DNA from 2 places in the Actinoallomurus sp. CA-142502 genome. Region 2 is predicted to be linked to the other one. Evidence: predicted binding sites of a transcription regulator. Region 2 holds the regulator's gene; the other holds the start of a gene.
What was found. The regulator HspR, encoded in region 2, represses chaperone genes until heat shock. The targets are predictions, from matches to a motif close to ANTTGAGTCNNNNNGACTCAANT.
Positions count from the first base shown of each region.

Region 1: the regulator HspR is predicted to act here: its motif matches at 6,042-6,064, upstream of lon (endopeptidase La).

Region 1 covers NZ_JBNJMY010000001.1:7,846,804-7,857,832, reverse strand. The annotation lists gene ACQEV1_RS36695 (GNAT family N-acetyltransferase) at 1-649, opposite strand, end outside; gene ACQEV1_RS36690 (hypothetical protein) at 1,000-1,275, opposite strand; gene ACQEV1_RS36685 (MDR family MFS transporter) at 1,597-3,066, opposite strand; gene ACQEV1_RS36680 (nuclear transport factor 2 family protein) at 3,144-3,557, opposite strand; gene ACQEV1_RS36675 (TetR/AcrR family transcriptional regulator) at 3,737-4,291, shown strand; gene ACQEV1_RS36670 (hypothetical protein) at 4,888-5,172, opposite strand; gene lon (endopeptidase La) at 6,077-8,464, shown strand; gene ACQEV1_RS36660 (hypothetical protein) at 8,607-9,134, shown strand; gene ACQEV1_RS36655 (nitroreductase/quinone reductase family protein) at 9,307-9,798, opposite strand; gene ACQEV1_RS36650 (NAD-dependent epimerase/dehydratase family protein) at 9,809-10,861, opposite strand.
Region 2 covers NZ_JBNJMY010000001.1:10,954,857-10,965,885, forward strand. The annotation lists gene ACQEV1_RS51570 (C39 family peptidase) at 1-484, shown strand, start outside; gene dnaK (molecular chaperone DnaK) at 664-2,526, shown strand; gene grpE (nucleotide exchange factor GrpE) at 2,644-3,321, shown strand; gene dnaJ (molecular chaperone DnaJ) at 3,357-4,514, shown strand; gene ACQEV1_RS51590 (heat shock protein transcriptional repressor HspR) at 4,520-4,960, shown strand; gene clpB (ATP-dependent chaperone ClpB) at 4,961-7,558, shown strand; gene ACQEV1_RS51600 (hypothetical protein) at 7,610-8,923, opposite strand; gene ACQEV1_RS51605 (hypothetical protein) at 8,987-9,445, opposite strand; gene ACQEV1_RS51610 (ATP-binding protein) at 9,686-10,111, shown strand; gene ACQEV1_RS51615 (helix-turn-helix domain-containing protein) at 10,185-10,457, shown strand; gene ACQEV1_RS51620 (hypothetical protein) at 10,427-10,528, shown strand; gene ACQEV1_RS51625 (hypothetical protein) at 10,700-11,029, shown strand, end outside.

The sequences.
Region 1 (11,029 bases), 3.1 Mb from region 2:
AGGCAGTGTTGATCCCGAACATAGGTAGGCACGGGGTGAGTCCGTCGATGGTGACGGGGATCGTGCGGTGGCGTTCCCACGCCTCCCGGGTGAGGCGCATCCGGCAATCGATGACCATGGCATCGCGGACGAGATGACGATCAAGACCGTCGGGTTGGTAGCCGAGCTTTCGCGAGACAGCTTGTGAGGCCGGGTTGTCCGCGAATGCGCTAGAGACGGCTTCCTCGGCGCCCAGTTCGGTGAAGGCAAGGTGCAGGACGGCGGCGCGCATCTCGGTGCCGATTCCCTGCCGCTGGTGGCGCTGTCCCAGCCATGAGCCGGTCTGCACCCGGCGGATGACCGCCAGGTCACGTGCGCCGATGGACTGCTGCCCGACGACATCGCCGGCATGGAACACGGTGAAGCTGAGCGACCAGTCCTGCGAGGACCAATTCCCCAGCCTCAGCCAGTGGTGCTGGATGACAGCCCTGGCGACCTCGGCGGTCGGCTGGTCGGTCCACGGGATGAGGAACGGCATCACATCAGGGGCGTGAATGCCGTCAGCGGCTACCTCTGCCAGGGTGGCCAGTTCTTCGGGCGACGGCAGCCGCAGCTCAAGCCGCGGTGTCCTCAGCCGCAGTCCCAACAGCGGAAAATGATCGACCAGCATCCCCCCATCCTGGCCACGCGACCGTCGCGGTTCATCTCGTTTTCCGGCCCCGGCTCCCGGAGCGGCGGGCCACATGGCGAGTAGCTACGGAAAGTGACAACCCAACTGGCCGTATCGTCGATTGGGCAGACGGGTGCTCGTTTGCCTGGGTCGATGACGAGATCACCGATACCGATCACATCTGGCCATCCGCCCACCATCCAGGGCAGGCCCTGCTCCATCGCGTCGACGCCCGCATTGGCCTCACCAAGGGTGGCTACGTCGTACTGGACAAGTGGCTGCGCGGGACTCACGAGATGCTCACGTCAGCGACATGCCGCTGACATCCGATCAGCAGAACCGCTACGAGGTCACGCAACAACGTCGGGTAGCAGATGATCGCGTTCCAGCCACGACTCGTACCCGACGTGCCGCTCCTCCGTCGCCGACCACCACCGGCCCGGGAAATGTCGCTGGCCCTTGTAGGAGGTGAAGCTCCGCGCCGGCGACGCGGACTCCAGCCGCAGCCCCCGCGCATCCGCCAGCGGAACCCGAGCGTGCGCCCCATCCTCCGTCAGGTACCCGACCTCGAAGCCATCACCAGGCGGAGCGCCCGTACCGCCACGCATCAGGCGTAGCTCGGTCATGGCGAATGAGTCTGGCCCAAGAAGACATCACCGGTAAACCGAACGTTGCAAGGTCTGCTGCAACCTAAGTCCGAACACTGCAGTGATCGCGCGGACGGGACACCCCCGGCTGTCCGTTTCGGTCGAAGGTTGCGAGTGCCGCATGGTCTGACCGTGGAATTGAAAGGTCAGTCCGAACGCCGGTCGCCGAAGTTGTTCAGACTCACCTTGCATTTTCGGTTGGTCTGGACTCGGTGATGGCAAGGTCAGGTGGACCCTGCTGCTAATCGTGACGATCTACTGGAGCCGTTCGTGGCCGCGACCACGGTCACCGATGAGGTGTCACGCCTCGGTCGGTCGGATGGTGGGGCGGGGAGGGATCAATACGGTGGGCACGAGTGCGATCGCGGCGATTCCGAACGTCCACCACAGGGTGTGGGCGAAGGCGTCGGTCAGTACGGAAAGTGCGTGCGGTGTGCGGTTTTTGGCGACGTCGGTGAGGGTGGTGCTGCGATGCAGACCGGCGCGGAGGTAGATCTGCAGGATCACGGCTAGCGCCGCCGTGCCGACCGAGGTGCCGACCCGGGCCAGGATATTGGCTGTCGTGGTCGCCGAGGGCATTTCGCTACGGTTCAGCCCTTGGAATGCGGCGGCCATCAAAGGAGGGGCGATCATTCCGTGCCCCAGCCCGATGGTGAACAGTGAGGCGGTGAGCACTGTTGTGCTGGTGTCGGCCTGTAGTTGGGTGAAGGGGACCGTACCGAGCATCATGATGAGCAGCCCGGCCAGCGTGACGCCTCGTGGCCCGCTGCGGTCGGTCATTCGCCCTGCCATCGGCATTGTGAGCATCGCGCCGAGGCCGAACGGGGCGAGCAGCAGTCCGGTCGCCGCCGGGCTGCGGCCCTGGACGGTCTGGAAGTAGATCGGCAGCACGACGAGCAGCCCGAACACGGCCGCGCTGTAGGTGAACAATGCGGCCACGCTGGTGGTGAAGGCGCGGTGGCGGAAGGTGGTGACGTCGACCAGCGGACGCGTGTTTCCGCCGGCCATGCGGATCGCGCGGATCGTGAACACCGCGAGCAAAAGCAGCCCGGTGGCAGTGCCTGCGAGCAGGCGCAGGTTGTTGTTGCCTGCCTGGGACAGGCCGTAGACGAGTGCGGCAAGTCCCGGTGACAGCAGGGCCAGCCCGGTGATGTCGATGCGATCGCCGGCTTTGCGGTCTGGATCGCGCGGCAGCAGCCGGACGGCGAGCAACAGCGCGATGGCGCCGACCGGGAGGTTGATGAGGAACAGCCACCGCCAGGACAGGGTGTCCAGAATCGCGCCGCCGAGGACGGGGCCCAGCACCGGAGCGAGCATCGCGGGCACGGAGATGACCGTCATCATCCGGCCCATCCGCTGCGGTCCGGCCGCTGTGGCAAGCATGGTCTGGCCGACCGGCATGAGGAGCCCGCCGCCGAAACCCTGAAGGACGCGGAAGATGATCAGGCTCAAGACCGACCAGGACGCCCCGCAAAGCGCGGACCCCCCGACGAACAGGACCAGCGCTGTGATCCACATGGTCTTGGCGCCGAAGCGCCGTATGGTCCACGCGGTCAGGGGGATGCTCATCGACAGGGCCAGCGTGTAGCCGGTGAGCGTCCATTGGATGGTCGATAGCGGGGTCTGAAAGTCGTGCGCGAGCTTGTTGATCGCGACGTTGACGATCGTGATGTCCAGGACCGTCATGATGGCGCCGACCACGACCGCCAGGGCGATCCGCGTCAAGTCCGGTTCGATGACGGTGGTGGCAGGTCCGGTTCGGCTGGTCATGGTCGGCTGATCCTTCGGTCGGCTCGCTCTTGGCTGGTACCGGCCGCCGGGTCGCGCCGCCCGGCGGCCGGGTGCGTTCAGGCCAGTAGTTCGGCGAACTGACCGGGGTTGAGATAGCTGCGGGACAGCAGGATCTTGCCGTCGCGGACCCGCAGGATGAGAAGTTGCGGGATGCGGAACCCGGCTCCAGTGGAGATGACGATGCCGACGACCTCGTACTCGGCGATGATCACTTCAGGGTCGGTGGTTTCCCATACCTGGACGTTCTCGAAGCCCTGGTACTTCACTGGAGATTGGCCGCCTTGGGCGTCCATCATCTGGCGGAGGGCTTCTCGCCCCTCGATGCGGGCCGGGGCGCCGGCCGGAGCGAACGGGATCTCGTGCACCGCGTTCTCCGCATAGAGGTCGACGGCGGCCGCCTCGTCGGTGACGGTGAGCTCGTGCATCCGCGCGAGGACCTCGCGGGGAGTGAGAGTGGTCGAAGATGACATGCGTGATCTCCTGATCGAAAGGTGCTTGGGATGAACGTCGCGTAGATCGCGTGCCGGGATATATTCGGGGTGGCGACCCCGGATCGGGAATATACGGGGTCCTTACCCCGGTTGTCTATCGGAGGGGCGTTATGGTCGCGGATGACATCTCTGGGCACGCTCGGGAACGAGCGAGGCCGATGCGGGCGGATGCCCGGCGCAACCGGGAGAGGCTTCTGGAGGTCGCGCGTGAGTGCTTCGCGACGGAGGGCGTGTCTGTACCGGTCGATGAGATCGCCCGCCGGGCCGGGCTGGGTGCGGGCACGATGCACCGGCACTTCCCGACCAAGGAGTCGCTGTTCGAGGCCATCGTGCTCAGCCATATCGCCCAGCTCGTGGACGAGGCGCGCAGTTTGGCGGAGGCCGGGGATCCTGGCGAGGCGTTCTTCGGCTTCTGCCTCGGCATGGTCGAACGCGGGATGAAGAACCGGGGGCTGGCCGAGATTCTGGCCGGAGCCGGCATCGACGCGAAGGCCAGGATCGCGGCCGAGACCGAGCAACTGGATCGAGCGCTGGAACGGCTGGTGGAACGAGCCCAAGGCAGCGGCCAGGTCCGCGCTGACATCGGCATCGCCGACGTGCGTGCCTTGCTGAACAGCATTCATACCGCCGCGGAACGAGAACAGGGTGACCGGCAGATGGCGCTGCGCATGATGACTGTCATCTGCGATGGCCTGCGCGTGAATCCGCGTTAGCGAGGAGCCTCGGCTTCGTCCGGGGCGGCTTTCGGCCGGATGTCCGCAGCTCGTCCCACTGATTCATCGGGTGCGGGTTCGGTCGCTTGGTCGGCGAGTCGGGCGCGTTGGCGGACGTAGGGGCCGGGTTGGGGGTAGTTGGGGTAGTTGGGGGTAGTAAGTCTCGATGACGGGGGCGTTGGTGTGGTGGTGGTAGAGCACGGCGCAGATCTTGAGGCGTGGATGATCGTGTCGAAGACCGGGATCGGTCCGTAGGCGCGTACCAGCCGCTGGTGCTTGCGTTGGGCGGCGAGGATCTCGGAGAGGTGGCGGGGGTTGTGGTCTTGCCCGACGTCGGGTGGGCCGAGCCGATAGCCGTGGCGTCGGCAGGTGTACTCGTGGTGGGCGAACAGCCGCATGACGCGGCCGCCTCGGTGTCGGGCGGTGCAGCGCGGGCAGGCGTGTTGCGGGGTGTCGTGCAGCAGCAGCCAGTCAATGCCGGGGTCCGGTTCAGGCATCGACGGGGACGAGGCCGAGGTGTTCCCGGCTGATCTTTCCGGGGCCGTCCTCGATGGCCGGGATCGCCGCTCCGCGGATGAGCTGGGACAGGTTGCCGATCATTCCTCCGCTGCGCGGTAGAGGTATTCGACCATTCCCGCCGGTGTCCCGGGCTTGTGGTGACGCAGCCGTAGCGTGCTCTCCAGGGTGGTGATCAGGGTGTGCCAGGTCTCGCGTTGTTCGGCGGTGCCGTAGGCGAATGCGTTGGTCGGGACGACAGTGAATCGTCCGGCGATCTGACGGCCACGAGGGCCAGAGAACAAGACTTGGGCTTCGACTTCGATGCCGGCGTAGACGAACGTGGCGGGCAGCCGTTCGGCGAAGTATTCAAGCTGGTCGGACACTTCGGCGCCCGTGCGGGTGGCCCTTGGCCTGGTCGCGCTCTGCGAGAGTGTGCGTCGTCGGGTCGTACTCCGCCCGCGGGACCGCTCCGGGCGCCGCATCCGGTTGCAGGCCGGTGGTGACCTCAACGACTTGCCGTTCCCATTCCCTGGCTGCCGCGAGAACCTCGGCTGGGAGACCGTCAAGCAGCCCGAACGGCTCCACCTTGGTGCAGCGGCACCGACAGGTCCACGACCAACTCCTGCCGCCAAAGCAGGTGGACAGCACCGGCAACACCGCGATCGGATCGCCCGCTGTTTCCGCACCGGCCATCAACCCGCGCGGTGAGCGGAACGCATCCCGCAAAGCCGCAGCGATCTCAGGCGGCAGATGACGTGGATGCCGGTAGGCCGCCAGCCACCGCACGTTCGCCGTCACGATCGGATCCGGGGAGGCCACCAGCCGGTACTCCCACCCCACCAGCGCACATGCCCTCCGGGTGGCCTGCATTCTTCCGTCGCCGACCACCACCGGCCGGGGAAGTCCCGCTGCCCCTTGTGGGAGGTGAAGCTCCGCGCCGGCAGAGCGGACTCCAGCCGCAGCCCCCCAAGCATCCGCCAGCGGAACCCGTACCTGCGCTCCGTCCGAGGTCAAATACCCGACCTCGTAGCCATCGACCGGAGGATCGACGCCGCCACCGGTCACCATGCGTAAGCCCGTCATGACCGAGGATCCTCCACGACTCGGTCGTCGCCTCGCAGGGTTAATCCGAACTTCGCAAGGTCCCTCGCAACCCAAGTCCGGAACTCGCAAGGTTCATCCGGACGGGGACACCCCCGGCGGCGCTCGCTCAGAGCGAACGACCTCCGGGAAATAGATCGCGGCTCTTCTTTCTTGAGTGTGAGTGACTCAAGCTTTGGAGGCCTGATGAGCAAGACCGTCACCCTGCCGGTGCTGCCGCTCGACGACGAGGTCGTGCTGCCCGCGATGGTCGTGCCGTTGTCTCTTACGGACGATGAGGTACGAGGGGCGATCGAGGCGGCGCGCACCACGGCGCTGCCGGATGACACGGATGACAAGCCGCAGGTGCTCATCGTGCCTCGGCTGAACGGGAAATATGCCGCCGTCGGCACGCTGGCGGCGATTGAGCAGATCGGGCGGCTGCCGGGTGGGGACCCGGGGGCCGTCGTACGCGGTGTGGCGCGGGTGCGGATCGGCACCGGCACCTCCGGCCCCGGCAAGGCGCTGTGGGTCGAGGGCACCGTCGTGGAGGACACCGGGCTCGGCGAGCGGGCCGAAGAGCTGGCCAGGGAGTACCGGGCCCTGGTCATCGGCGTGCTGGAGAAGCGCGGCGCCTGGCAGGTCATCGACATGATCCGCCAGATCGAGGATCCGTCGGTGATGGCCGACCGGTCCGGGTACGCGTCCTACCTCGACGCCGAGCAGAAGACGCAGATCCTCGAGACCGCCGACGTGCCCGAGCGGCTGGAGCTGGCGATCGGCTGGACGCGTGCGCACCTCGCCGAGCTGGACGTCGCCGAGACGATCCGCAAGGACGTCGAGGAGGGCGTGGAGAAGCAGCAGAAGGAGTTCCTGCTCCGCCAGCAGCTCGCCGCCATCCGCAAGGAGCTGGGCGAGCTCAGCGGCGACCCCTCCAGCGAGGAGGAGGACTACCGCGCTCGCGTGGAGGCCGCCGACCTGCCGGAGAAGGTGCGCGAGGCCGCGCTGAAGGAGGTCGACAAGCTCGAGCGGACCGCCGAGCAGTCGCCCGAGGTCGGCTGGATCCGCACCTGGCTCGACACGGTCCTCGACATCCCGTGGAACGAGCGGAGCGAGGACGCGTACGACATCGTCGGCGCCCGGGAGATCCTCGACGAGGACCACACCGGCCTCGACGACGTCAAGGACCGCATCGTCGAGTACCTCGCCGTGCGCAAGCGGCGTGAGGAACGCGGGCTCGGCGTGATCGGCGGACGGCGTTCCGGCGCCGTGCTGGCCCTCGTCGGGCCGCCCGGGGTCGGCAAGACGTCGCTCGGCGAGAGCGTGGCACGCGCGATGGGCCGCAAGTTCGTCCGCGTCGCGCTCGGCGGCGTACGCGACGAGGCGGAGATCCGCGGCCACCGCCGCACGTACGTCGGGGCGCTGCCCGGCCGGATCGTGCGCGCGATCCGCGAGGCGGGCTCGATGAACCCGGTCGTGCTGCTCGACGAGATCGACAAGGTCGGCGCGGACTACCGTGGCGACCCGACGGCCGCCCTGCTCGAGGTGCTGGACCCGGCGCAGAACCACACGTTCCGCGACCACTACCTCGAGGTGGAGCTCGACCTGTCCGACGTGGTCTTCCTGGCCACGGCCAACGCCCTGGAGACGATCCCGGGCCCGCTGCTGGACCGGATGGAGCTGGTCTCGCTCGACGGCTACACCGAGGACGAGAAGGTCACCATCGCCCGCGACCACCTGCTGCCGCGCCAGCTCGACAAGGCCGGCCTGACCGCGGAGGAGGTCACGATCGGCGAGGACGCGCTGCGGCTGCTGGCGGGGGAGTACACCCGTGAGGCGGGCGTACGGAGCCTGGAGCGGTCGATCGCGCGGGTGCTCCGCAAGGTCGCGGCGAACGTCGCTTTGGAGACCGCGACCCTGCCGGTGTCGGTGGGCGCGGACGACCTGCGCGACTACCTCGGGCGGCCCCGGTTCACCCCGGAGACCTCGCTCAAGGAGGAGGAGCGCCGTACGGCGGTGCCGGGCGTGGCCACCGGACTGGCGGTCACCGGCGCGGGCGGCGACGTGCTCTACATCGAGGCGTCGCTGGCCGACGAGGAGACCGGCGAGACCGGCGTGACGCTGACCGGCCAGCTCGGCGACGTCATGAAGGAGTCGGCCCGGATCGCGCTGTCGTACCTGCGCTCGCGCGGCGCGGAGATGGAGCTGCCGGTCGGCGACCTGAAGAACCGCGGCGTGCACATCCACGTGCCCGCCGGGGCGGTGCCCAAGGACGGGCCGAGTGCCGGCGTCACGATGACGACCGCGCTCGCGTCGCTGCTGTCCGGCCGGCTCGTACGCTCCGACGTGGCGATGACCGGCGAGGTCTCGCTGACCGGGCGCGTGCTGCCGATCGGCGGGGTCAAGCAGAAGCTGCTCGCCGCGCACCGGGCGGGGATCACCACGGTCCTCATCCCCAAGCGCAACGAGCCCGACCTGGACGACGTGCCGGCGGAGGTGCTGGAGCAGCTGACCGTCCACGTGGCCTCCGACGTCCGCGAGGTGCTCGACTGGGCGCTGGAGCCGGCGACGACCGGACAAACGGTCGCGGCCTGACATTTCGCCGAATGGCCTGATGGCTGCCGGAAGGGCGGTCCCGCGAAGGCGGGACCGCCTTTTCGTTTACGCCACGCTTAGGGGCTTCTGCGCGACAATCGGGTTCGCTAGGCCAACTGAATCGTGAACAGGGGAAAGTGAGATGGCGGAACAGGACGAGCGCGATCCCCGCGAGGGCGCCACACCGGCCGGGGAGTCGCCGGCCGCACGGCCCGAGCCTCCCGCGCCGCCGGCCGGCGGCGGGCAGACGCCGCCTCCGCCGGGTCCGGGCGCGCCGCCGCCCCACGGCGGGGCGCAGGCGGAGTTCCTCGAGTCCGGCCGCACGGCCCCGCCGTACGTGGAGGGCGCCGCGCCGCCGCGGGAGTCCCGCTGGCACCGGTGGTCCTCGAACGGGACGGCACGGGCCGGCGCGCTGACCCTCGTGGCCGGCCTGATCGGCGGGCTGGTCGGCGGCGGCATCGTGGCCGCGTTCAACGACGACCACGGCTCTGACCACACGGTCCGTCTCATTCAGCGGGACGGCCGTGACTTCGGCTTCGGCCGGCGCGGCTTCGTGCCGCCGAACGGCGGCTGGGGCCAGTACCGCCGCATGCCGCAGCCGAACCAGCCACAGCAGCCGGACCAGTCGGGAGCGCCGGTTCCGGTGCCTTCGCCGAAGGCGAGTGGCTGAGGCCGGTCAGGACGGGCTGAGGCGGAAGACGCGCGGTTCGCGCTGGTCGGCGCGTTCGAGGTGGGTGTCGTGGGTCGATCAGGTCCGTACGCGGCGGGGGCGGATTCGCGGCGTGCCGTAGTCGGGCGCGCCGGTTCCGGTGCCTTCGCCGAAGGCGAGTGGCTGAGGCCGGTCAGGACGGGCTGAGGCGGAAGACGCGCAGTTCGCGCTGGTCGGCGCGCGCGACGTAGGTGTCGTAGACCGACCAGATCCGCACCAGGCGGGGCCAGACCTCGGCGCGGTCGGCGCCCTCCAGCGCCTGTGCCGTGACCGGGATGCGGCGGCCCTGGTAGCGGACCTCGGCCTTCGGGTCGGCCAGGAGGTTCGCCGTCCATGCCGGGTGGTGGTCGCGGCCGAAGTTGCTGCCGACGACGACGAACGACCCGTCCTCCTCGGGCAGGCAGATCAGCGGCGTCTCCCGTGCCAGGCCGGTCTTGCGGCCGGTCGTCGTGAGCACGATGCTCGGCAGCACGATCGCCGGCAGCAGGACGCGCCCGCCGGACAGGCGGTGGAGCACCCGGTCGAGCGGCGGGACGACCTTCGGGCCGATCCGGGCGAACCACGGCGCGCTCGCCAGCCGCCGGGCGACCGGTGTGAGCACTCCCTGCAGGGCGCGAACGGGCATCACGAGCTCCTCATGGTCTGGGGCCTGTCTCAAAGCCCCGCTGTCCTACCGGTCCCAGGCGCCCGGCACGGGCCGGGCGCAGGTGTCCCGCGGCGGCGAGCCAGCGCAGGGTGTCGGCCACGCTCTCCTCCAACGGGCGGAGCGTCAGGCCGAGAGCGTCGAGGGCGACCGTGTCGTCCGAGGGGACGAGCGTCACCATCAGCTCGGCCGCGTCCCGCGTCAGCGGGTAGCGGAACCCGTGCACCTTCTTCGCGACGTCCAGCAGCGTACCGAGCGCGATCATGAGACCGCCGGGCAAGCGGATCCGGCGGCAGCGGACGCCGGTCAGCGCGTCGCACAGGTCGGCGAACTCCGGCCATCGCACGTAGTGCCCGCCCAGGATGAGCCGCCGGGCGCCACGGCCGGGCTCGACGCAGCGGGCCAGCGCCTCTCCCAGGTCGCGCACGTCCAGAAGCGACACTCCGCCGGGCGCCACCGGCCAGGCGATGCCCAGTCCGGCCGCCAGACCCGCCGGCATCGCGTCCAGGTGGGGCTGGGACGGCCCGAGCACCCCGCCCGGATAGACGATCGTGACCGGCGCGCCGTCGTCCTGCAGGCTCCGCGCGTACCGCTCGGCCTCCAGCTTGGACCGCCCGTACCCGGTGCGCGGCCGCGCCAGGGGAGCGTCGGAGGTGATCACCGGGCTCGCGGGCGGGACGAACACCGCGATCGTGGACGTGTGGATCACCGGGTCCAGGCCGCGGGCCACCGCGCCGCCGACGACGTTGCGCGTGCCGGTGACGTTGACCGTGACCAGGTCCGTACGACGGCCCGTGACGCCGAGGGCCGCCGCGGCGTGGATCACCGCGTCGCAGCCGTCGAGGGCGCGGCCGACGGCCTCCTGGTCGAGCATGTCGCCGGGGCACATCTCGGTGTCATCGGGGTCGACCCCGAGATCGGCGAGGGTGCGGCCCGTCCGGCCGGAGTCGCGGACGAGCAGCCGGGGGCGGTGACCGAAGGCGAGGAGCGACTTCACCGCGTGCGACCCGACGTAGCCCGAAGCACCGGTGACGAGTACCCGCATGACCTTCAACGTAGTCCTCGGTGATCATTCACCGTCATGGGCGTGAACCGAGACGCCTCACATCTGTTACCGGTTTGCAACAAAGGGTGTGATCTAGATCTCAAAAGTCAACGCCGCCTCTGCGGTGTCCTTGGCGTCACGTTTTGGGATGAGACGTGTCCGTATGTC
Region 2 (11,029 bases):
CCAGACCACGAACTACTACTGCGTCCCCGCGTCCACGGCGATGAGCCTGTCCACGTTCGGGATCAAGGTCAGCCAGGACACGCTCGCCCGGAAGATGAAGACCACGATCCGCGGCACCGGCGGCGACAACGCCGCCGAGGTCATGGACGGCTACCTGCACCCGCGCCGGTACGACGACCGGATCGTCGCCGACGTCGTCGGCCGTCCCCAGATCCTCATGCAGCGGGTCTCCTACGACGTCGGCACCCTGCGCCGGGCGCCGATCATGCAGGTGTGGATGGAGAAGCTGCCCTGGAACCAGGGCCGGCTCAGAGGCCAGTGGATCGGGCACGCGATCCTCGCGTACGGCTACGACCAGACCGCCGGCACGATCACCGTCTTCGACCCCTGGCGGCCCACCGGCGGCGTCCACACGCTGCCCGCGAGGGTGCTGGCCAAGGCCCTGCAGATCGGCGCCGGCATGCACTACATCTCCCGCCGCTGAGCCCCACAGGAACTTCCGTCCTCACACGGGAACATCGCGGCATGCTCCCTCGTTGAACCAATCAGCAAAGTTGAGCGTGCCAGACTCAAGTCATTTGACAAGCCGGGATGGCTCGGGCAACCTTGCGTCTGCTGAACTCAGCTTCATGGACAAGAGAGCACGGTCGGAGGAACCAACTCATGGCACGAGCGGTCGGTATCGACCTTGGGACGACCAACTCGGTCGTCGCGATCCTGGAGGGTGGCGAGCCCACCGTCATCGCCAACGCGGAGGGGTCGAGGACCACGCCGTCCGTCGTCGCCTTCGCCAAGAACGGTGAGGTTCTCGTCGGCGAGGTCGCCAAGCGCCAGGCGGTGACCAACGTCGACCGCACCATCCGGTCGGTCAAGCGCGAAATGGGCACCGACTGGAAGCAGAAGATCGACGACAAGGACTTCACTCCTCAGCAGATCAGCGCCTTCGTGCTGCAGAAGCTCAAGCGCGACGCTGAGGCCTACCTGGGCGAGAAGATCACCGACGCGGTGATCACCGTCCCGGCGTACTTCTCGGACCACCAGCGGCAGGCCACCAAGGAGGCCGGCCAGATCGCGGGCCTCAACGTCCTGCGCATCATCAACGAGCCGACCGCCGCGGCGCTGGCGTACCACCTGGAGAAGGAGGGCGAGGCCACGATCCTCGTCTTCGACCTCGGTGGTGGCACCTTCGACGTCTCCCTCCTCGAGGTCGGCGACGGCGTCGTCGAGGTGAAGGCGACCAACGGCGACAACCACCTCGGTGGTGACGACTGGGACCAGAAGGTCGTCGACTGGCTGGTCACCAAGTTCAAGAACGCCCACGGCGTCGACCTGTCCAAGGACAAGATGGCGCTGCAGCGGCTCCGTGAGGCCGCGGAGAAGGCCAAGATCGAGCTGTCCAGCTCTTCGGAGACGAGCATCAATCTGCCGTACATCACGGCGTCCTCCGAGGGCCCGCTCCACCTGGACGAGAAGCTCACCCGGGCGGAGTTCCAGAAGATGACCTCCGACCTGCTCGACCGGTGCAAGACGCCGTTCCAGCAGGTGGTCAAGGACGCCGGCATCAACGTCAGCGACATCAACCACGTCGTGCTCGTCGGCGGCTCGACCCGTATGCCCGCCGTCGCCGACCTGGTCAAGGAGCTGACCGGCGGCAAGGAGGCCAACAAGGGCGTCAACCCCGACGAGGTCGTGGCGGTCGGCGCGTCCCTGCAGGCCGGCGTGCTCAAGGGCGAGGTCAAGGACGTCCTGCTGCTCGACGTGACCCCGCTGAGCCTGGGCATCGAGACCAAGGGCGGCATCTTCACCAAGATCATCGAGCGGAACACCACGATCCCGACCAAGCGGTCGGAGGTCTTCACTACCGCCGATGACAACCAGCCGTCCGTGGAGATCCAGGTCTACCAGGGCGAGCGTGAGATCGCGGCGTACAACAAGAAGCTCGGCACCTTCCAGCTGACGGGTCTGCCCCCGGCGCCCCGCGGCGTGCCGCAGATCGAGGTCACCTTCGACATCGACGCCAACGGCATCGTGAACGTCGGCGCGAAGGACCTCGGCACCGGCAAGGAGCAGTCGATGGTCATCACGGGCGGCTCGGCGCTGCCCAAGGACGACATCGACAAGATGATGCGCGAGGCGGAGCAGTACGCCGAGGAGGACCGCAAGCGCCGCGAGGAGACCGAGACCCGCAACAACGCCGACACGCTCGCCTACTCCACCGAGAAGTTCCTCGGGGAGAACGACGAGAAGATCCCGGACGACGTGAAGACCGAGGTCCGTACGGCGCTGGACGAGGTCAAGAAGACCCTCGAGGGCACCGACATCGACGCGATCCGCTCGGCGTCGGAGAAGCTCGCCCAGGTCAGCCAGAAGATGGGCGCCGCGATGTACGCCCAGAACCAGCCCGGTGAGGGTGCGCCCACCGCCGACGCCGGCGCGGGCGCGCAGGGCACCGCCCAGGAGGACGAGGTCGTCGACGCCGAGATCGTCGACGACGACAAGGACAAGCGCGAAGGTGGTGCGGCGTGAGCCGCACCCCCCTTTCCGCCCTGGTCCTTTTCGCAGAGGAGGACTGGTGAGCGGAGCGGACCAAAGAGCACAGCACGGTTCGTCACGCGCTGACGAGCCGCGAGGCGAGGAGGAAGCGTGACGGAGCGTCGTGACGACGCCGAGGAGCGCGAGGGACCGGTGATCCGCGACAAGCGGCGCATCGACCCCAAGACGGGCAAGGTCCGGGAGTCGGCTGAGCCGGCTCCCGGGTCCTCCCCGGGCGCTCCCGAGACCGCGGCCGACGAAGAGACCGCGGACCTCAAGAAGCAGCTGACCGAGCGCACGCTCGACCTGCAGCGGCTTCAGGCGGAGTACTCCAACTACCGCAAACGGGTCGAGCGCGACCGGGTCATGGTGCGCGAGCAGGCCCTGGCGAACGTCCTGACCGAGCTGCTGCCGGTGCTCGACGACATCGGGCGGGCCCGCGAACACGACGAGCTGAACGGCGGGTTCAAGCAGGTCGCCGAGGGGCTCGAGGGCATCGTCGGCAAGCTGGGTCTGCAGTCCTTCGGCGCTCCGGGCGAGCCGTTCGACCCGAACATCCACGAAGCGCTGATGCACTCCTACTCCGCCGACGTCACCGAGCCGACGGCCGTGCAGATCCTGCAGCCGGGCTACGGCATCGGTGAGCGGATCCTCCGGCCGGCCCGCGTCGCCGTGGCCGAGCCGGGCGGTGAGGCGGAGCCCGAGGAGCCGGTCGAGCCGGAGACGGCCGAGGCCGAGGACTCCGAGGCCGAGACGCCGCCCAAGGCCGACACGGCCGACGAGGACTGACGAACGAGCACAACGAAACGAGGTAAGGGGCGCCGGTGAGCACCAAGGACTATTTGGAGAAGGACTACTACAAGGTCCTCGGTGTTACGAAGACCGCCACCCAGGACGAGATCAAGAAGTCCTACCGCAAGCTCGCTCGCCAGTACCACCCGGACGCCAACAAGGGCGACCCGGAGTCCGAGGAGAAGTTCAAGGACATCTCCGAGGCGTACGACGTGCTGTCGGACGAGAAACGGCGCAAGGAGTACGACGAGGCGCGCAGCCTGTTCGGCGGTGCGCGGCCCCGTGGAGGCGCCCAGGGGGGGTTCGGCTTCGATCTCGGCGACCTGTTCGGGAACACGGGCACGGGTCAGACCACGAGCGGGACGGGCGAACGCATCGGCGACCTGTTCGGCGGGTTGTTCGGTCGCCGCCAGGCGGGTCAGCGGCCGCGTCGTGGCTCCGACGTCGAGTCGGAGATCACCATGACGTTCGGCGAGGCGCTCGACGGCCGTACCGTCCCGCTCCGGCTGACGAGCGAGGCGGCCTGCCCGACCTGCCGGGGGACCGGTGCCAAGGCCGGCACGGTCCCCCGGGTGTGCCCCCGCTGCGAGGGCACCGGGCAGGAGAGCCGCAACGCCGGCGGGTTCGCCTTCTCCGAGCCCTGCCGCGAGTGCCACGGCCGTGGCCTGGTCGTCGACGACCCGTGCACCACGTGCTACGGCAGCGGCCGGGCGCAGAGCACCCACACGATCCAGGCGCGCATCCCCGCGGGAGTGAACGACGGGCAGCGCATCCGGATCAAGGGCAAGGGCGCGCCGGGAGAGAACCGGGGACCGAACGGCGACCTGTACGTCGTCGTGCACGTCAAGCCGCACAAGGTCTTCGGCCGCTCGGGCGACAACCTCACGCTGAAGGTGCCGGTCACCTTCCCGGAGGCCGCGCTCGGCGCCGAGATCAAGGTGCCGATCCACCGCGGCCAGCCCAAGACCGTACGGATCCCGCCGGGCACGCCCAACGGGCGGGTGCTGCGGGTCCGCGGCCAGGGCGCCCCACGGCGCGACGGCACCCGGGGCGACCTGCTCGTCACCGTCGACGTTCAGGTACCCAGCGAGGTCGACGACACCACCCGCGAGGCACTGGAGAAGATGTCCGGCAGCCTCGGCGGTGACGGTGTGCGGAGCGAGCTGATCCGGATGGCGCGTGAGGAGTGAACATCATGGACCCTTTCGGCGACGACAGCCCGGTCTACGTGATCTCCGTCGCCGCGGAGCTGTCCGGCATGCACCCGCAGACGCTCCGCACGTACGACCGGATGGGCCTGGTCTCGCCGGGCCGTACGTCCGGCCGCGGCCGCCGCTACTCCATGCGCGACATCGTGTTGCTGCGGGAGATCCAGCGGCTGTCCCAGGACGAGGGCATCAACCTGGCCGGCATCAGGCACATCCTCGACCTGCAGCGTGAGTCCGAGGCCCTGCGGGCCGAGGTCGCACGCCTCAGGGGGCTGGTCGAGGAGCTGGGCAACGAGCTGGAGTCCACCCGTGCGGTGGCCGCCCGGCTCGCCCGGCTGAAGAACACCCCCGAGTCGACGGCCGGCGCCGAGCTGGTGCCGATCCGTCAGACGAGTGTGGTCGTGTGGCGCTCACGCGGGGAGGAATAAGTGGACTACAAACGGACCGAGAAGAGTCAGGAGGCGCTCTCCGCCGCCCTGCGCCGGGCTGCGACCGAGGGGCACCCCCAGGTCGAGCCCGCCCATCTGCTCGTCGCGCTGCTGTCGCAGGGCGAGGGCACGGTGAACCGGCTGCTGAAGGAGGTCGGCGCCGATCCGCAGGCGCTGCGCCGCCGGGCCGAGGAGCAGATCGCCGCGCTGCCGAAGGCCGCGGGCAGCACGGTCGGCGCGCCGGAGACCTCGCGGGCGCTGCTGGTGGTGCTGAACACCGCGGCGAACCGCGCCCAGCAGCTCGAGGACGAGTACATCTCGACCGAACACCTGCTCGTGGGCCTGGCGGCCGACGGCGGGCCGGTGGCGAAGCTGCTGCGTGAGGCCGGTGCGACCCCCGACGCCCTGGTGGAGGCGTTCCCCCGGGTCCGCGGAAACGCGCGCGTGACCAGCGAGAACCCCGAAGACACCTATCAGGCGCTGGAGAAGTACGGCGTCGACCTGACCGAGCAGGCCGAGGCGGGCAAACTCGACCCGGTCATCGGCCGCGACAACGAGATCCGCCGCGTCGTGCAGGTGCTGTCGCGGCGCACGAAGAACAACCCGGTGCTGATCGGCGAGCCGGGCGTGGGCAAGACCGCGGTGGTCGAGGGCCTCGCCCAGCGCATCATCGACGGCGACGTGCCGAAGACGCTGGAGAACAAGCGGCTCGTCGCGCTCGACCTCGGCGCGATGGTCGCCGGCGCGAAGTTCCGCGGCGAGTTCGAGGAGCGCCTCAAGGCGGTCCTGAACGAGATCAAGCAGAGCGACGGCCAGATCATCACCTTCATCGACGAGCTGCACACCGTCGTCGGCGCGGGCGCGGCCGAGGGGTCCATGGACGCCGGCAACATGCTCAAGCCCATGCTGGCCCGCGGCGAGCTCCGCATGATCGGCGCGACCACGCTGGACGAATACCGCGAGCGGATCGAGAAGGACCCGGCGCTGGAGCGCCGCTTCCAGCAGATCTTCGTCGGCGAGCCGACGGTCGCGGACACCGTCGGGATCCTGCGCGGGCTCAAGGGCCGGTACGAGGCGCACCACGAGGTGGTGATCACCGACGCGGCGCTCGTCGCCGCGGCGTCGCTCTCCGACCGGTACATCACCGCCCGGTTCCTGCCGGACAAGGCCATCGACCTGATCGACGAGGCCGCGTCCCGGCTGCGCATGGAGATCAACTCGCGGCCGGTCGAGGTCGACGAGCTGCAACGCGTCGTCGACCGGCTGGAGATGGAGCAGCACCAGCTCAGCAAGGAGTCCGACGAGGCCTCCCAGCAGCGGCTCGAACGGCTCAAGGCCGAGCTCGCCGACCGCAAGGAACAGCTCAACGACCTGAACGCCCGCTGGCACGAGGAGCAGGAGGGCCTCAACAAGGTCGGTGAGCTGAAGAAGCGCATCGACGAGGCCGAGAGCCGGCGCGAGCAGGCCTTCCGCCAGGCGCAGCTCGACGGCGACTGGAAGGCTCCCAGCGACATCGCGGTCGAGATCAAGCGGCTCCAGGAGGAGCTCGAGACCGCGGCGGAGGCCGCCAACAACCCCAACGCCATGGTCAAGCGGGAGGTCACCGCCGACGACGTGGCCGAGGTGGTCGCGGCCTGGACCGGCATCCCGGCCGGGCGTCTGCTGGAGGGCGAGACGGCCAAGCTGCTGCGCATGGAAGAGGAGCTCGGCCGCCGCCTGATCGGTCAGTCGAGCGCCGTCAGAGCCGTCTCCGACGCCGTACGCCGGGCGCGGGCGGGCGTAGCCGACCCCGACCGGCCCACGGGCTCGTTCCTGTTCCTCGGCCCGACCGGTGTCGGCAAGACCGAGCTGGCCAAGGCCCTGGCGGACTTCCTGTTCGACGACGAGCGGGCCATGGTGCGAATCGACATGAGCGAGTACGGCGAGAAGCACTCCGTCGCACGGCTCGTCGGCGCGCCTCCCGGCTACGTCGGGTACGAGGAGGGCGGCCAGCTGACCGAGGCGGTCCGCCGCCGGCCGTACTGCGTCGTGCTGCTGGACGAGGTCGAGAAGGCCCACCCCGAGGTCTTCGACGTGCTGCTCCAGGTGCTGGACGACGGACGGCTGACCGACGGCCAGGGCCGTACGGTCGACTTCCGCAACACGATCCTGATCATGACGTCGAACCTCGGCTCGCAGTTCCTGGTCGACCCGTCTCTCGACGACAAGGCCCGACGCGAGGCCGTGATGAACGCGGTGCGGGCGAACTTCAAGCCGGAGTTCCTCAACCGCCTCGACGATGTGATCGTCTTCGACGCGCTGTCCACCGAGGAGCTCACGAAGATCGTCGATCTCCAGGTGGACCGGCTCGCGGCACGCCTGGCGGACCGCCGCCTGACGCTGACCGTGACCGACGCGGCCCGCGACTGGCTGGCGCTGACCGGCTACGACCCGGCGTACGGCGCGAGGCCGCTCCGCCGGCTCGTGCAGAGCGCCATCGGCGACCAGCTCGCCCGCGAGCTGCTGTCGGGCGAGATCCGCGACGGCGACGAGGTCGTCGTCGACGCCGACCCGACCGCCGACCGCCTGACCGTCAAACCGGCGGTACGGGCCGCCTGACGCGGCTTCGCGACGGTGGGGAGCCACCATCCAGGCTCCCCACCGCGCATGTCACAACCCGATCAGGGCGGTGTGCATGTGGTCGTCCAGCTCGGCGACGAACGGCTCCGTGCGCCAGGGGCGCAGCGCGAGCCGCGCCGTCCGAAGTCGCTGGGCAGGCACCCGGCCGCGCGTCGCCGTCGTCAGCGTCACGCACTCGTGCAGGTCCGTCGCCGCCGTCTCCGGCCCGCCTGGCTCCCCGGTGCGCAACAGGGCCAGGGCCCGATCCGTCAACACGATCGCCCGCTGCACCGACTCACGTGGCCGGGTCAACTCGGCCGCAGCCGCCGACAACCGTCGTTCCGCCTCGCCGGACTCACCGAGGAAGATGCCGCACACCCCTATGAACCCATGCAATCGGGCGGCGGAGAAAACCTGCGGCATCGGATCGTCGGAGGTGTCTCGGTCAACGTCGTGGTACGCCAGGTGCAGTGCCGTCCGGGCCTGCCGCTCCGCGGGTGGTTCCCCGCGAGCGGCGATCTCCGCTTGGAGGGCATGTGCTCGCGCGCGCATCAGCGCGCTCTGCCCGCGGCGAGCATCCGCGACGGCCGCCTCCACGATCCGGCGGGCGGCGGCGATGTCGCCCGTCGCGTAGTAGGTGACCATCGTCTGGCCAGTGCGGATCAGTGCCCGTCGCTCCGGAACCGCCGGGTCCGCGGTCCGAACGGCCTGCCGGTACAGGGCGAGCGCCGCACCGTCATCGTGGGTTTCGAACGCGAGTCGCGCCGCGAGCGCGAACGCCTCCGCCGCGACTCGCCGTAACGGCCCTACGACCGGGGCCGGGACGGGACCAGCGAGCAGGTGACGGCACGCTTCGGTGATCGCGGCCTGGGCCAGGTGCAGCCGGACGAACGGGACGGTCCCGATCTGCCGGTCAACGGCGACCGACGCCGCGCCGAGTGCGTCCACGACGGCAGAGTCCAGCGTCGCCGGATCGGCGAGCGCGGCCGTCAGCGCCCCACGCAACGAGGGGTTGAGAAACGCCAGCAGATGCCCGCCGCTCCCGGTGACCGATGCGGTGACGGTCGAGGCCAGTTCGTCAATGGCGGCCTGTGGGACGTCGTATCCCGCGTACGCGTCGAGCAGCTCGGCCAGATCGGAGCCGGGACCGAGCGCGACCTCTCCGGCCGGAGTACGTGCGTAGATGTGCGCGAGCAGCAGCCGATACTGCTCGTCCGGGACGACCGCCCCGGCTGCCCAACGTGCGATGGCGCGTCGGACGCTGGCCTGTTGCGCGGACGCGATCCGGTCGATACGCAGCCTCCGCGCCGTCTCCCGCAGCCCAGCGGCAAGCGCGGACCACGACATGCCACGCGCGACACGCAATCGTTGCACTCGCGGCTGCGTTGTCCCGGCCGGCAGTCACTCTCGCAGTACACCACTGACGCCTCAGACGGGCAGCACCATTCGCGGTTTGTCCAGCTTCGCCGCGTAGTCGAGGGTGTAATAGGTGCCGCCAGCGGTGGTTCCCATTCGGGGGAAGCCGATGACCATTTCCGACCGGTCGACCATCCACCGGTTCCGCGCGTGATAGCCGTCTGTCGCGAGCGGCCCACCGAGCTCGACCACTTCGTCGAGCCGGCCGGCGTCCTTCGCCGTGGCGATGGCTTGGCGTGCGTCCGCGGGTTGGTCGGCCAGCCGAGCCGGTACGGCGACCGTCAGGTGTACGCGGGTCTCCCGTGTCAGCCACAGCAGCGCCAAGCTGTCGATGCCTTTCGCACCGCCCAGATAGAACCGGACACCGTCAAGGGCGAACGGGGCGAGGTACTCCTCGAACAGATGCCGGTACTTCTCCAGCGGGCGATGCCCCGTTGACCGTGTCCCAGTGATCGTCACGGCGCGCGGCATGGCATCCCTTCCCGTGTCACCAGATGTCATCTCCTGCCGACCGTGGCCGCCCGGTTCACTGGTCCGCATGACCACGTTGACATGCCTGGACCAGCTTGTCAGCTCGCTTGCCGCCCGTGGACCTGCTGGCGGTGGCCAGTGAGTAGGGCGACGGTCGGCCCGCGAGAGCAACCGATGCACCGAGCAGATGAGAGCGGACGGTTGGCTCTGGGAACCGTGGCCGGCCGGAGGTGGCGATCGTTGCCGGCCGCGCCCGAGTCGGTGACGCAGGCACGTCGGTTCGCAGAAGGCGTCCTCGCGGAGGTGGCCGAACCCGACGCCGACCACGTCGACGATGTGGTCCTGGTCGTCTCAGAGCTGATCACCAATGCCGTCCGCGAGGTCGCCAGGCTGAACCGCGCGCAAGACGATGGCAGACCGGTACACCTCGGCCTCGCCGTCCGGCCCCGCTGGACCCACATCTCCGCGGTCGATACGGCCCCGGACCTGCCCAGGGAAACCGGCTACGGGCCACTTCCGACCTCTGGACGGGGCATCCCGATCATCCGCCACCTCGCGGCCATGACCTGGGTCGAGCAAGCCGATGAATACAAGACAGTCCACGTGGTCGTGACCCGCACCGGCGTGGAGCTGACCCCCGAGGAGAGAGAGTCACTCAAACCCTGAGCCGTTATCGCGACCGGCGCTCACCGTGCCGGACGTCTCGCTTCTGATACCCGACTGGATCGGCTCTCTCCCCATGTCATCTGCCATTCCTGACTTCGACGATCTGCTCACGCCGCGCGAGGCGGCCGCACTGCTAGGCGTACGGACCACCACGATCGCCCGGTGGGCACGAGACGGGATCATCAAGCCCGCCGTCCACACCCCTGGTGGCCATCGCCGCTACCGGCGTGGCGAGGTGCTGGCCCTGCGGACCGCCAACACCACCAACGACGGATCGAGGAGGACGCGGCCCGGCTCTACGACCAGGGGTGGCCGATCCGCCGAGTCGCGGCCGAGTTCGGCGTGAGCTACGGCATGATGCGCCGCATCCTCATCAGGCAGACGACGATGCGGGAGCGCGGCGGGCAGATGGGATGAGGCGGCTCCCGCCTCCTGCGACCGTCAAACCCGCGGTACGGGCCGCCTGACACAACGCGCGACGGTGGGGAGCCACCACCCGGGCTCCCCACCGCGGGGCACGCGCTGCTGCGAGACTCTCTCTGTGCTTCCGTAAATATCGCCAGCGCGAACGAGCATGGATGGGAATCGATGGCGGACGAATTTGCGGCCCGGCTCACGGCACTGACTGATCTCGCCCACAGCGTCAAAGAGATCTCCTACCTGTGCGATCACGTGGGTTCCGGCATCTCCGAATACACGAACATTCCGTCCGGTGCCTGGCCGGATGTGGCGCGGAACGCCCAGCACGCCTACGAGTCGGCGCGCACGAGCTTGGCCGAGGCCGTCGGCGGCACGGGCTCCGGCAAGGGAATCGGCGAAGTGGGGCACGACATCGTTGAGCGGCTGGCGGCCGTGCTGGGCAAGTACGGCGATGCCGAACGCGCGGCAGAGATCGCTACGTTCGACGTCGGAAAGGCG